2 regions of the Clostridium thermosuccinogenes genome follow, and region 2 is predicted to be linked to the other one. Evidence: a T-box and tRNA genes for the amino acid it is inferred to sense, from the RefSeq annotation. Region 2 holds a T-box; the other holds one or more tRNA genes.
The links. A T-box is a leader RNA that pairs with one kind of tRNA and senses whether it is charged. The one in region 2 lies ahead of leuS (leucine--tRNA ligase), so its partner is inferred to be a tRNA-Leu.
Positions count from the first base shown of each region.

Region 1 (7,670 bases), 1.8 Mb from region 2:
TAAATGTTGATTTAATATATGATAAATTCTGGTTGTTTCATAGAAATCGGGGGGATTGCCATGGATTATTCAGAACTTATTAAAATGGCAGAAGAAGCAATGCAAAAGGCCTATGCTCCCTATTCCGGTTTCAGGGTGGGGGCTGCAGTGCTTTCTGGTAACGGCAGGGTCTATACCGGTGCAAACATTGAAAATGCATCTTACGGCGCTACATGTTGTGCCGAAAGGGTAGCGATATTCAAAGCCGTGTCGGAGGGTGAAAAGCGAATACAAGCGGTTGCTGTAGCCAGCAGCAGTGAAGAAACGGTTTTTCCCTGCGGCATATGCCGCCAGGTAATGGCAGAGTTCGGAAATGCTGAAATGAAGATTTTATGCGGCAAAAGCAAAGGCGAATATGAAGTTTATACCCTGGGGGAGCTGTTGCCCCACTCCTTCGGTTTGGATAGAGCAAAATAAAGCTTTTCGAGGCTCTGGCAGCAAAGGATATGGTGGTACAGGAGAGCTTTTATCTTCCAATGTGTTAATACGAAAATATGAATGCTGTTTTTATTATTGACTGTGCTTTGCAAGCATGAGTGGTTTTGCTGTATATACGGAAATTGCTGCCGGTGAATTGGATCGGCAGAGAAAAATGACAGAAATAATTCATTTACATAAAATTAAGGAGGAAGTATGAGTTTCAAGTCAGGATTTGTTACAATAGTAGGTAGGCCAAATGTAGGCAAATCAACCCTGTTAAACAGGTTTGCTGGTGAAAAGATTGCCATAATATCGGAAAAACCCCAGACTACCCGTAATTCCATAAAAGCTGTGATTACCGATGAGGATTCTCAGATCATTTTCATTGACACTCCCGGGGTGCATAAACCCAAAACAAAACTTGGCGAGTATATGATCAGTGTTGTGCAGGAATCCCTAAACGAAGTGGATATTGTATTGTTTCTCGTGGAAGCCACCGATTCCGCACCGGGAGCTGGAGACCAATATATAATAGAACAGCTCAAAGACTTAAAAACACCGGTTTTCCTGTTGATTAATAAAATTGACCTGGTCAAAAAGGAGCAATTGCTGGCGGTCATTGCAAATTATAAAAACTTGATGGATTTTGCTGAGATCATTCCTATATCGGCTGTCAATAACGAGGGCATTGACATAGTCCTGAAGGAAATCCGCAAGAGGCTTCCTGATGGTCCGAAATACTTTCCTGATGATATGCTTACCGACCAACCGGAAAAGGCAATAGTAGCCGAACTGATAAGGGAAAAGATCCTCGAGCTGCTATCCGATGAAGTTCCTCATGGTACAGGCATAGAGGTTATTTCTTTCAAGGAAAGGACCAATAAGGAATTAATAGACATTGACGCAACCATTTATTGCGAAAAAGAAAGCCATAAAGCTATAATAATAGGTAAGGAAGGCAGGATGTTGAAGAAGATAGGAAGCCGGTCAAGAGAAGATATAGAAAGGTTCCTTGGAACCAGAGTTTACCTGAGATTATGGGTAAAGGTAAAAGATGACTGGAGAAACAGTGATGCCATGTTGAAAACGCTGGGCTACAGAAAATAAGCACTGCCTAATGCGCATTTAACATATATGTGAACTTTGAAGATATATAAAATTTTCAAGTATACAAAATATTTTTTAGTGTAATCTAATATTAGCTGATAAAAATTACAAAAGACAAAAAAGGGGGATTCACATTTATGTTAAAGGAATTTGCATGGAGTGCTTTTGAAAAAACCGGCAGTGTAGATGCATATGTATTTTATAAAGAAATTGAAGCCCACGACAAAATCCAGGAAAACAATGCTCTTGCCAAAGAAGAGGTTGCCGCAAGCAAATAGATTAGTCCTATCGAAGCAAGCATGTTAAATGCTGAAATCAGGGAAGAAAAGATGAGCTATTTAAGAACAAAGGGTATAGTTATCAAGGAAACCAATACAGGTGAAGCCGATAGAATTGTCACTATATTCTCCAACAGCAAAGGTAAGATCTCCGCGGCAGCTAAAGGATCAAAACGTCCTAAAAGCAGGCTGGCGGCAGGCACACAGCTTTTGTGCTACAGCGACTTTATACTGTTTAAAGGCAGTGACATCTATTCTATTAACACCTGTGATATAATTGAGCCATTTTATGAATTGCGCAACGATATAGTAAGACTTACTCATGCAGCGCATATTACGGATATTATAAATGACGTAATACAGGAAAATCAACCGTCACCAAGGGTGCTTCAGCTTTATCTGAACACCCTGTACATACTTTCAAAAACTCAAAAATCACCGGAATTGGTAACCAGAATTTTTGAACTTCGTCTATTATCCATGCTTGGATATGCACCTTATGTTAACGGCTGTATTCAATGCGGAAGTGAGAACCTGGACGGTATTTCCTTCAGCTTTCAAAAATGCGGGTTTGTTTGCGGAAGGTGCAAGCCTTCCGACGAATCTGCTATGGAAATATCTACAGGGACAGCAAAAGCCTTATACTATATAGTGCACGCGAATATAGGGGACTTGTTCAAGTTTGGCACTTCCCCCGAAGTGCTCCGGGAGCTTGGTATAATCAACCGGAGATATCTTAGGGAAAGATTGGAGCATGATTACACAAAGCTGGATTTTCTGAGATCAATCAACCTGTGATGTTGGTTGGGGGAAGATATGGACCTCAAACTTGCATCACAGTTTTTTTCCGCAGTAAGGGCAAAAGCTGTAACCGGAATCAAATCTGGCGCCGCAATGGGAGCATACCTTAAAGGGCATATATTGGCTCACAGGGCGCAAATGTTCCTGCCGGATTTCAGGATTTCGGCCCTTCTCATATTCTGCGCCTATTACAGGGTCAAGCTCATACAAGCTGCCGCAGCAGGCAGATTTGACATAATACCGTACATTCCATTTGAAGACGGGTATGAAGAATATATGAAAATAAGAATAGGTTTTACTTATCTCAAATCGGGTAAGGGCTTCACAGGCAGGGCATATTACATTGTTGGCCATGCCTGATGGCTTACTTGCCTGATCTATCCCGAAGATTCCGATGAAAAACATATCCCGGCGGCATCCTTTCTTTTGGTTACATGTACGAAGCAAATACATGAGAGAAATAAATATCCGTATATGCAAAAAAAGAACTACTGATTATTCAATAGTTCTTCTCTGGTGCGGTCGATGGGACTTGAACCCATACGGGATTACCATACGCCCCTCAAACGTACGCGTCTGCCAGTTCCGCCACGACCGCTTGTTTTAAGGCTTGTAACTCACAAGCGCATTATCAATTATACTAGCATACTATATTTATGTCAATACCGAATTTATAAAATTTTTAAGAAAATTTTCTTAAAAATTATTATAATAAAGTGTTGACATTTTGCTAAAACTCATGTTAATATAATTAAGCAGTTGCGAAAAACAACCGCAGAAACGCTCAAGGACAATTATATACGCTGGTGTAGCTCAGCAGGTAGAGCAGCTGACTTGTAATCAGCAGGTCGGGGGTTCGATTCCGTCCACCAGCTCCATATGGGGAGATTCCCGAGTGGCCAAAGGGGGCAGACTGTAAATCTGTTGTCACTGACTTCGATGGTTCGAATCCATCTCTCCCCACCACAAAAATGGCTACAAAATCTAGCCTAAAAAAGCCCGATAAATTCGGGCTTTTGTTATTTGATTAAAAAGTTATTTGCTTAAAAAAGGTGGCTTGCGAAAGCTACGTTTTTTCAATGAATTTAAGTTGAGAATTATCCCATACGAATGTTTTTTGTGAGTTTGTTTTATTGGTAGAAACCACTTTGTTTAAATCGCCGGAAGAGGTATGAATAACCTCTTTGGTTTCGTTTACTATGATTCTCATAATGTCCTTTTCATCATATCCAGGCTTGGTTTGATACCAAGGAGAATATCTAAACGAACTGGTTTCAATTACGAATTCAAAAAGTTTTTTTCCTTCAACAGGATGTGAATAGGCTTTCATAGTATCATAATCCCAGACGGATGTTACATTATCTCCGTTTATCGCAAAAACTTCTACGTTTTCTCTTTGGTAAGAGGCACTGGCACCATATGATGTTACTTCCACCAGACGTATTCCACCTTCCGGACATTCTCCCAGCAGCTTAACCGCCTTTATCGGGGCTACATTCATGTAAAGAGGTTTTATCTTTGAATTCTCTGTTTTGAAGAATATCAAAATCTTACCGCCATCAATCCAAGAAATAATATATTGGGCATCACCATCCATATAAAGTGATAGGATCGGACCGGTTTCAAAAAGCTCTTTTTGAACATTTAAGCTATTGATTTTTTGTTCTTCGGTTAGTTTATCATTGAGCAGTGTAAATGCATCGTAAAATTCTTTTTGAGTAATTGGTGGCTCTACTATTTTTGCTTCAATTGACTCATTGATATTGTTATTCATGCCAGAAGATGAACAACCTATAAACAGAAAGAATATCGATATAAAGTATAGAGAAATAAAAAACATATTCTTTTTAATCAATAGAGATATCTCCTTTCGAATAAACTTATGAATAATTTCTGATGAGTATAATTCCTATGAGAAGTAAGAATTTGCGTACATCTTCATATAATAATGACATTAAAATAGGTAAAATGCAACATAAAGTCAAAAAATTGTTAATTTATTGAAAAGAAATATGCAAAGATGATGAATGTAGCAATAAAGTATAAATAGCAAGCTGCATAATCAAAGAAAGTCAGAAGCTCAGCAGTGAGCATCTGTATAGTACTATGCCGATAACGATCACCTGATAGGCTTCTATGACCAACTCACACATCATAGGCTTGAATGCTTGGTGGGCAAACTAAAGAAGCAAATCAGGTGATATTCCCAGATGGTCCGTAAGTAAGTCAAGCCACCAGTGCGTAAGTACCTGGTTTTAAAACAACAGATACTTACCTCGACTCCGGCTATCAAACATTTGAAATCAATTTTATATTTTTAGACAAAAATGAGCTGTATCTTGCTTTTTATTATATTATTATAATCTCACTTAATATTAGGGAAAAGCTCGATTGACGTATGGCTGTATTACAAAACCTAATTTCTGTAAATCAACTTCCTGTAAATTACAAAGTTCCATAAAACTATGGCGCACATTATAATCAGCTTGGAAAACAGGGGAGATATCCTGAAAGTGCCCGACAGAATTTTTATTGCGTTATTGGATATGAACAGATTGATTCCAAACAGGGCTCCGAACATCAACAGCTGCTTTATTAAATTCTCCTTTGATTTGAAAGACCATTTCCTGTTTAAAGTAAAGCTTATGATAAACCCTGCAGCCATGGCTATGGAGTTGGAAATGCCGGAAGATATGCCGGCATAGGAGTACAGTGTGGCAAACAATAAGTATTCGGTTCCAAAGGCGGTAAATCCGCTTATCAGATAGCGAAGGAGCTGGGTTTGTGTTTCCTTGTCCAGTATCAGCTTTATTATCTTATGATCTTTAAATTTTAATGAAAAAGACTGTATTGACATATTTCCTTTCTTACCGGTGGTCATTTTATAGTACACTCCTATCCTTTGCTATCAATTATTATACAACCTATTCGTAAATTAAACAAAGTGCTTAATTACTGCAAAATTTCATTGCCATATCCATATAATATGTTATAATAATTCATGAGAAATGCAAGAATGAAAATCAAATCCTTCAATTAAGCTTAAGTTTGATTGAGTGCAGTATCATGTAGTAAACCGTATAAATATTGAAATATCAATAACTGTACAGTTAATGTCAAAAAGTTATAAATTGCTATTTGCATTAGGAGGTGCATGATGAGGTTTACAAAAATGCAAGGGTTGGGCAATGACTATATTTACATAAATTGCCTCAACTATGAAATAAATGATATCCCGAAAGCAGCAAGATTTTTAAGCGACAGACATTTCGGCATAGGCTCGGACGGTATTGTGCTTATTCTCCCCAGTGACAAGGCGGATTTCAGAATGAGGATGTTCAATTCCGACGGTTCAGAAGCTGAAATGTGTGGAAATGCTATACGATGTGTGGGCAAGTATGTTTACGATAACGGACTTACTGATAAGAGCAGAATAAATATTGAAACCCTGGCCGGAATTAAAGAACTCGACATGGTGGTTTCCGGCAGCAAGGTCGAAATGGTACGGGTTGACATGGGTGAACCGGTGCTGGAACCTGCAAAGATACCTGTAAACAGCGCTAAGGACAGGTTCATATCTGAACCGGTTACAGTTGGAGACAGGGTTTTTGATGTAACAAGCGTATCCATGGGGAATCCCCATGCTGTAAGCTATGTTTCCGATGTTGACGAATTTGACCTGCATTTTTATGGTCCAAAGATGGAAACCCACAGCCTTTTCCCCAGAAAAGTGAATGCTGAGTTTGTTCAGGTGATAGATAGAAATACTCTTAAAATGAGGGTTTGGGAAAGAGGAGCCGGAGAAACTCTGGCCTGCGGCACAGGAGCGTGTGCGGTACTGGTTGCTTCAGTATTAAATGGCATCAGTGAAAGAAAAGCTACCATAAAGCTTTTGGGAGGAGATTTGCTGATCGAATGGAAACAGGAAGACAATCATGTTTACATGACCGGTCCTGCAGTTAAGGTTTTTGACGGTGAGATAGACCTGTAGTTCACGAAGCGGAATAAGTCCAATGTAATATATTATCATTAAGTGGAAGGAGAATCTTATGGCATTAGTTAACGAAAATCATTTGAAGCTACCCGGCAACTATTTGTTTGCTGAAATTGCAAAAAGGGTAAATGCCTACAAAAGCGAGCATCCGGAGGCTAAGATTATAAGGCTTGGTATAGGGGATGTAACACGACCTCTGCCACAAGCCAGCATAGAAGCGATGCACAAAGCAGTAGATGAAATGGGACATGTGGAAACCTTCCAGGGGTACCCCGAATATGAAGGCTATGATTTTCTGATAGAGAAAATAATCGAAGTAGACTATAAAAAGCGCGGCATCAAAGTGGAGAGGGACGAAGTTTTTGTTAGTGACGGTGCTAAAAGCGATACGGCAAATATACAGGAACTGTTTGGAGTGAATAATAAAATTGCGGTTACAGACCCGGTTTACCCGGTATATGTGGACAGCAATGTAATGGCCGGAAGAACGGGAGCGCTTGGGAGCGATGGAAAATGGAGCAATGTGGTATATCTCTCCTGCACGGCGGAAAACAACTTTATACCGGAGCTTCCCAAAGAAAAGGTTGACTTGATATATCTCTGTTTTCCCAACAACCCTACAGGTATGACGCTAACCAAAGAACAGCTGAAAGCATGGGTTGATTATGCAAGGAAAAACAAGGCCATCATTCTTTTTGATTCTGCCTACGAAGCATTTATACATGAAAAGGACGTCCCCCACAGCATATATGAAGTGGAAGGGGCAAGGGAAGTGGCGATAGAATTCAGGAGCTTTTCCAAAACTGCGGGATTTACAGGAACGAGGTGTGCTTACACAGTAATACCAAAGGAGGTAACTGCATATACCGCTTCGGGAGAGGCATGCTCCCTCAACAGGATGTGGTACAGAAGGCAGGCCACCAAATTCAACGGAGTTTCCTATATAGTGCAGAGGGGTGCGGAAGCTGTATATTCAGAAGAAGGTCAGCAGCAAGTTAAGGAGCTGATCGGCTATTATATGGAAAATGCCA
Region 1 is NZ_CP021850.1:1,840,127-1,847,796, forward strand. Features, by position in the region: gene cdd (cytidine deaminase) at 61-456, shown strand; gene era (GTPase Era) at 673-1,566, shown strand; gene CDO33_RS08100 (YqzL family protein) at 1,704-1,844, shown strand; gene recO (DNA repair protein RecO) at 1,866-2,642, shown strand; gene CDO33_RS08110 (zinc ribbon domain-containing protein) at 2,679-3,098, opposite strand; tRNA gene CDO33_RS08115 (tRNA-Leu) at 3,160-3,243, opposite strand; tRNA gene CDO33_RS08120 (tRNA-Thr) at 3,448-3,523, shown strand; tRNA gene CDO33_RS08125 (tRNA-Tyr) at 3,527-3,611, shown strand; gene CDO33_RS08130 (hypothetical protein) at 3,712-4,500, opposite strand; gene CDO33_RS08135 (GtrA family protein) at 5,062-5,526, opposite strand; gene dapF (diaminopimelate epimerase) at 5,803-6,636, shown strand; gene CDO33_RS08145 (LL-diaminopimelate aminotransferase) at 6,695-7,670, shown strand, end outside.
Region 1: it encodes a tRNA-Leu, which carries the amino acid that the T-box ahead of leuS (leucine--tRNA ligase) is inferred to sense. The anticodon was not compared.

Region 2 (7,670 bases):
GCGATACAGCTCTTTCCTGATTCTGATTTACCGATGCAGTCCTTTATCACCTTAAGGCTGGAGTTGAATATAAGTTCCGGGTCAAGCTCAGCCCATCCGTCGGTATCGCTTATTATAGAGTACTCGATGCTTTCAATGCCTATCTGAAAGCCTTTGTTATCAAACATGACAGCCCGGACGCTTGAAGTTCCTATATCCAGGCCGATGAAGCATTCGTACATACCAAAACCCCAATCTGATGTTGATATATATTATTATATATCATTTTATAGTCGTAATATGGCACTAATTGCCTCTTTTTAATGCAAATATTGCTTAATAAAGAAAAAAACCCAGAAGTATCTTCTGAGTATAATTTCTGAGTACAATAATGAAGTATAAGATATTACCTTTGGTCTCCGCTTCGTATGATTATCTGGTTTCTTCCGTTTTTGAATGATTTTTTGACATCATATCCCCTCGTCACCAGCGTGTCATATATTCTGTCCGTCTGATTGAAATAATTGTTGCCGACATCAAGAATCAGGGTTTCTCCCCTCCCAAGGTTTTTGGATATATCCTCCAGGGTCGCATCAATATTCAGATTTTCCGCATTTATAATCTTCTCTTCATGCTCACTCATAGTGTCAAATCCTCCTCAATATTTAAATCAACAGCATAGGCATCAGCTAAAAATAGCCGCCGGCTGTAATATAATGGCATAAAGACTTCAAGTATTTCAATTTGCAACCTTGTCATCTATAATATTATTATCAGACAAGGGTTAATATATGAATTTTTATACAGGGCGATATGCCTGCAACTGGACAGAAAGATATGAGGTGATTTTATCCATGCATGACAACAACATAGTGCTGATCGGTATGCCCGGTGCTGGAAAAACCACTGTCGGAATGCTGCTTTCAAAAACCTTGGAAATGCCTTTTATCGATACGGACAATATCATCCGGGAAAGAGAGGGTTCTTCCCTTCAGGATATTTTAAATGAAAAAGGCCTTAAAGCCTTTATGGAGATTGAGGAAGCTGCGGTGATGAGCCTTGACACAACAAACCATGTCATAGCCACCGGTGGCAGTGTGGTTTACAGCAGGAATGCAATGCACCACTTAAAAAGCCGCGGTAAAATTATCTATCTGCAGCTTAATTACAGGAATCTGGACAAAAGGATAAAGAATATGTCCACCCGTGGAATTGCAAGAAATGAAAGCCAGACGCTTCTTGACATTTATAAGGAAAGGGTGCCTTTATATAAAAAGTATGCCGATATCACCATTCATTGTGCGGGAAAACACAAAAGCAGGATAGTGGAGGAGATAATTAAAAAGCTCAGTTGATTATCAGTGTCTTGATTGCTCTAGCAGACTGAAAGTCCACATACTATTAAATTAAAAAAATTTATATTTTTATGTATAAGGAGGTAAAAAGGGGTCAAAAATAATACTGACCTCACAAAATACATTTTGACCCCCTTTACATGGTTAGTCGAAAGACTAACCCCTTTTTTTGCCTGTTATATACTTTTGTTTTACTTACATTCCCTGCACATATTTTGAAAGAACACCGAACTTGTAACCCTGGGCGGACAAGCCTTCAATTATCTCGGGAAGAGCTTCCACTGTGGTATCCTTGCTGCCGGCATCATGCATCAGGACTATAATATTTTTCCTGCCCTTGGTGCCGGAAAGCACATTATTTACAATCGTTTCCTTAGGTACCATGCCTCCGGCCAAGGTCGCATCCGAAGCCGTCACATTCCAGTCAAAATATTTGTAACCTCTTTTTGAGGCCTCTTCTATAATTTCCTTAATGATCTCCGATCCTCCTGCCGATTTGCTCACCGTATTGTGGGAGCCGCCGGGAAACCTGAATATATCTGTAGTCTGTCCGGTAAAAGCTTCAAGCAGCGAGTTTAGCTTATCAAAGTCCTCAAAGAAAGCATCCACGGATGAATATATCTTGCTGTAATCATGGGAATAGGTATGATTACCGATTGCGTGGCCTTCCTTTAAAATTCTCTTATATCTTTCCGGCATGTTTTGCCTGCCTACTACAAAAAAAGTCGCTTTTATCTTGTATTTGCTGAGGATGTCCAGAACTTTTTCAGTGTTCTCCGAAGGTCCGTCATCAAAGGTCAGATAAGCCACCTTTTGATTTTTGTTTTCTGTGATCCCTGCCGCACCATAGAGCTTCAATTTTTCTTCCATGTCCTTCAGCCTATCTTCATATTCCTTCTTTTCTTCCTGCAGGTGTTCGATTTTAGAATCTTTTTCCTCAATATCCTGCCTGAAGCCTGTATTTTCCTCTTTCAAGGCAGAAGCTTCCTTTTCCAGGGCAGATATTTTCTCCTTAAGGCTGTCCCTCTCTTCTTCCAGCCTTTGTATTTCTTCTTCCAAGGCTGATACTCTCTGTTCATTAGATGTGCGGTTTTCCTGAAGAAGGCTGAAGGCGGCAAGCACCGGAATAATTGCTAGTAAAACTGGTATGATAATAAGAAAAAAGCTCATGGACGGTTTTACTCCCGGATGTTCCTGAAACAAAGCTATCCCCCCAAATACGGAATAATAGAACATAAAAATACCGCTGATTTCAGTATATTACAAATGCATTACAGAAGCAATGACACTTATCGGAATAAAATCAGCCGGCCATGTCAATACTTGATAAACAAACGGCTTGAAAATACTCTTATTTTGTGATAATATTTTCAAAAGTATAGTTTAAAGACTATGAAGGGGATTAGTAAAAGGTTAGCGGAACTCTCAGAGAGCCGGGGAAGGTGCGAGCCGGCAGTAACACGCCTTTGAACTCACCCTGGAGTTGCTGCCTGAATAATTAGGGTAAGCCGGGTTTTCCCGTTACAGAAAGGAACGGTATTTGTAAAGCTTACATTTCACCGATGCCGTTCACAGAGGGAGCTTTCTTATAAAGGAAGCTAACTAGAGTGGTACCGCGGAAATTACCCCGTCTCTTGCTGAGGCGGTTTTTTTAATGTTTAGCAGACATAAAGGAGTGATATTATGCCATATTCAGCAGACATCGATAGAAAATGGCAAAAGAAATGGGAAGAGACCAAGCTGTATAAGTTTCATCCGGAAAACATAGACAAGAAGCTGTATTGTCTTGAGATGTTTTCATACCCTTCCGGAGCAAAGCTTCACGTAGGCCATTGGTATAATTATGGCCCCAGCGATTCATGGGCGCGGTTAAAGAGGATGCAGGGTTATGAAGTTTTTCAGCCTATGGGCTTTGATGCTTTCGGTCTGCCTGCGGAAAACTATGCCATAAAGACAGGGATACATCCCAAAGATTCAACCCTTCAAAATATTGAAACCATGGAAAGGCAGCTAAGGGAAATGGGAGCCTCCTTTGACTGGGACTATGAGATCGTTACCTGCCTTCCCGATTACTACAAATGGACTCAATGGCTGTTTCTGAAACTGTATGAAGCCGGACTGGCTTACAGGAAGAATGCCCCTGTCAATTGGTGCCCCAAGTGCCAGACAGTTCTTGCCAATGAGCAGGTGGTGGATAGCTCCTGCGAGAGGTGCGGTACGGAAGTAACCAAAAAAAATCTTACCCAGTGGTTTTTCAAGATAACAGCATATGCCGATGAACTGATAGAAAAGCTGGATGAGCTGGACTGGCCGGAAAAAACCAAGAAGATCCAGATAAACTGGATAGGAAGGTCCGAGGGAGCAGAAATTGAATTCAAGGTCAGCGGCAGTGACCAAAGCTTTAAGGTTTTCACCACGAGAGCCGACACTCTGTATGGCGTAACTTATGTTGTATTGGCCCCGGAGCATGATCTGGTGGATGTTATAACCACTCCGGAGTGCAGGGCAAAAGTCGAGGAATACAGGGAGTATGCTAAAAAGCAGACGGAGATCGAAAGAATGTCTACCGTCAAGGAAAAAACCGGAGTATTCACCGGAGCTTACGCCGTACACCCCATAACCGGAGAAAAAGTCCCCATATGGATTGCGGACTACGTGCTTGCCAGCTATGGCACAGGATGCGTTATGGCGGTGCCTGCCCACGACGAAAGGGACTATGAATTTGCAACCAAGTACAACTTGCCTATCAAGCGCGTTATTAAAGGGGCTGAAGGCGTTGACGACAAGCTTCCTTTCACGGAATATGGAGTACTTGTGAACAGTGAGGAATTCGACGGAGTAAAATCCGAGGATGCGAGGAAGAAGATAGTTGAGAAGCTGGAGAAGGACGGAAAAGGTTCCCTGAAGATCAACTACAGGTTGAGGGATTGGCTCGTGTCCAGACAGAGATATTGGGGCGCTCCCATACCTGTGATACATTGCGAGCACTGCGGCATTGTACCTGTTCCGGAAGAGGATCTCCCCGTATTGCTTCCATATAACGTGGAATTTACTCCCGACGGCGAGTCCCCATTAAAGAAGAGCCAGGAGTTTATGAATACCACCTGCCCGAAATGCGGAGCTCCGGCAAAGAGAGATCCCGATACGCTGGATACTTTCGTATGCTCGTCGTGGTATTACCTGAGGTATCCGGACAATAAAAACAGTAAGGAACCCTTTAATCCGGAATGGATTAATAAAATGCTGCCGGTAGACAAATATATAGGAGGACCGGAGCATGCAGCAATGCATCTCTTGTACGCAAGGTTCATAACAAAAGCTTTGAGGGATCTCGGCTACCTCAAATTTGACGAACCTTTTAAATCCCTGACACATCAAGGAATCATCCTCGGGCCTGATGGGAACAGAATGAGCAAATCCAAGGGTAACATCATTTCACCCGATGATTATGTAAGCAAGTATGGCTCCGATGTGTTCAGGCTGTACCTGATGTTCGGCTTCAACTATACTGAAGGCGGTCCCTGGAATGATGATGGAATCAAGGCTATAGCAAGGTTTGTGAGCAGGGTTGAAAGGCTCGTAGAAAGGTTTAATGAGATAAAAGGCGATGCCGGACGAAATGACATAGCCTCTTTTGAAAAAGAATTAAATTATGCTAGGCATTTTGCAATAAGAGGCGTAACGGAGGATGCCGATAAGTTCCAGTTTAACACGGCAATATCCAGAATGATGGAGCTGGTAAACGCCCTTTACAAATATGATTCCGACGTACCGCAGAAAAACCTCAAGTTTATGGAAGAAGTTATAGCAGACCTTATAAGGCTCCTGGCACCCTTTGCCCCTCACTTTGCGGAAGAAATGTGGGAGCAACTGGGTTATGAATACTCAATATTCAACCAGAAATGGCCGGAGTGGGACAAAAATGCCCTGGTCAAGGACACGATAGAAATTGCAATACAAGTCAACGGGACTGTAAGAAGCAAGGCAGACGTACCGTCAAATGCCGACAACAGTGAGGTTGAAAAAATAGCTCTGGCTGATGAAAAAATAAAACCGTTTATAGACGGCAAAGAGATCAAGAAGGTAATCGTAGTAAAGAACAGGCTGGTCAACATAGTTGCGAAATAAAAGCCAATATGCATCCGGAAGAGGTTTGACGTCAATAGAACACCGCCTTTTCCGGATAAAACAATGAAGCAAAAATAAATGAAACCTCCTATAGCGGGATTTATAAAACCGTCATAGGAGGTTTTTAGTTAAGGTTATACGCGATATGAAATTTTACCTGGAAAACTGATTGCAAAATGAAATCCTGCAGTCAAAAACAATAATTTTTAGCAACTCCAAAGCTTTGTGAACAATATAGCTTTCTCTTTATAATGCCGCATTTTCTTTATGTGCCAAGATTTCATACAGGGCAGTACTTGATGTCATTCTATAAAGACCGCCGAGTACCAGTTCTGCTCCTGATCCTTGTCTTTTAATGTTTCAATAGGAAGACCGAATTTTCTGACCGTCTTGAACACGTCAATCCCTACGCTGTGAAACGCCGGCCTTGCCTTTATCGGATTGGCGCATTCCTTTCCCTTAAGCCCCATGCATTCGGAGCATATAGCACAGTCGCTCAGCGAAAAGGCCATGTATTTCCCGTTCAGAAACGCCTCCCTTTCAATCTGGAAGGAAACCTCCTGGGAAACTTTCTTGCTGGTAGAGTGTATAATGATGCCCCACGAATATCTCTTAAACACCTGCTCATACTCCCACGGTTTGAGCGAACCTGGCCTTGAAGGGCATGTATGGCCTTTGCCCCAATCCCCGCAACCGAACATGCACTTTAATATTGTCCGGGAATCAAATTCAATATCACCAATACTGAAGGCGACCGCGTGATCTGCTCCCAGTTCCAAAGCTCTGTCGATATAATATTGTTCCTCCATAATTTCCCCCTAAGAATCATAAGAATCAAATGATTTTCTGGGTAAATTATATCACATTTCCATCAATCTTTGGCAATCCTTCGAATCCTTTTTGCAAATCTTCATCGGTAGGTATATAGTCGTCCATAGCTCCTTCATTATACTGCATGTATGCTTTCAAATCGAAGTAACCTGTGCCTGTGAGGCCGAAAAGAATGGTTTTGGCTTCTCCCGATTCCTTACACTTCAAAGCTTCCTGAATTGCACCATATATGGCATGAGCAGATTCCGGAGCCGGAAGTATCTGTTCCACCTGTGCAAACTTGACGGCAGCTTCAAACACCTTTGTCTGTTCGGCGGAGATTGCCTCCATGTATCCGTCATGATACAGCTTTGAAAGCACCGGGGACATGCCGTGATACCTGAGGCCTCCTGCGTGATTTGGGGAAGGAATGAAGTTGCTTCCCAGAGTATACATCTTTGCAAGGGGTGTGATTCTTGCCGTATCGCAAAAATCATAAGCATATTTGCCACGGGTGAAAGACGGGCAGGAAGCCGGTTCTACGGCTACAAAACGTGTATTCACCTTGCCTTGCAGCTTATCCTTCATGAAGGGTGCTATCAGGCCCCCCAAGTTGGAACCTCCTCCAGCGCAGCCTACTACCACATCCGGGTATTCACCCAGCTTCTCCAGGGCTATTTTGCTTTCCAGACCAATGACGGACTGGAACAGCAGCACCTGATTGAGCACCGAACCCAAGGCATACCTGCAGTCCTTGTCCCTCAGGGAAGCCTCTATGGCTTCGGAAATTGCACAACCCAGGCTTCCTCCCGTATTAGGATCCTTAGCCAGGATGGCACGCCCGGCTTCAGTGGTGTCGGAAGGGCTGGGAATGATTTTGGCGCCATAGGTCTCTATTACCCCTTTCCTGAAGGGCTTTTGCTCATAGGAAACTTTAACCATATAAACCGTCAAATCGATGCCGAAATATGCACAGGCCATGGAAAGTGCGGTTCCCCACTGTCCTGCTCCGGTCTCGGTGGTAAGGGATTTAAGCCCCTGCTTCTTTGCATAGTAAGCCATAGGCGCGGCTGCATTGAGCTTGTGGCTGCCTGAAGTGTTGTTTCCCTCAAATTTAAAGTAAATCTTAGCCGGCGTATCCAGAGCCTTTTCAAGATTATACGCTCTGACCAGAGGTGATGGCCTGAAGGTTCTGTAATATTCCTGCACCTCCTCAGGTATGTCGAAGTACTCTGTAGTGTCATCCATCTCCAGCTTCACCAGCTCTTCGCAGAATATAGGGTACATTTCCTCCGCCGTAAGTCGCTTTAATGTTCCCGGATTAAGAAACGGATCATGCTTCTCCTTCATGTCTGCCCGCAGATTATACCACTGTTTGGGTAACTCCGACTCTGAAAG
Region 2 is NZ_CP021850.1:24,190-31,859, reverse strand. Features, by position in the region: gene CDO33_RS00140 (gluconokinase) at 1-221, opposite strand, end outside; gene CDO33_RS00135 (hypothetical protein) at 386-622, opposite strand; gene CDO33_RS00130 (shikimate kinase) at 771-1,334, shown strand; gene CDO33_RS00125 (polysaccharide deacetylase family protein) at 1,530-2,537, opposite strand; T-box leader at 2,718-2,972, shown strand; gene leuS (leucine--tRNA ligase) at 3,015-5,462, shown strand; gene CDO33_RS00115 (DUF2284 domain-containing protein) at 5,765-6,271, opposite strand; gene CDO33_RS00110 (TrpB-like pyridoxal phosphate-dependent enzyme) at 6,318-7,670, opposite strand, start outside.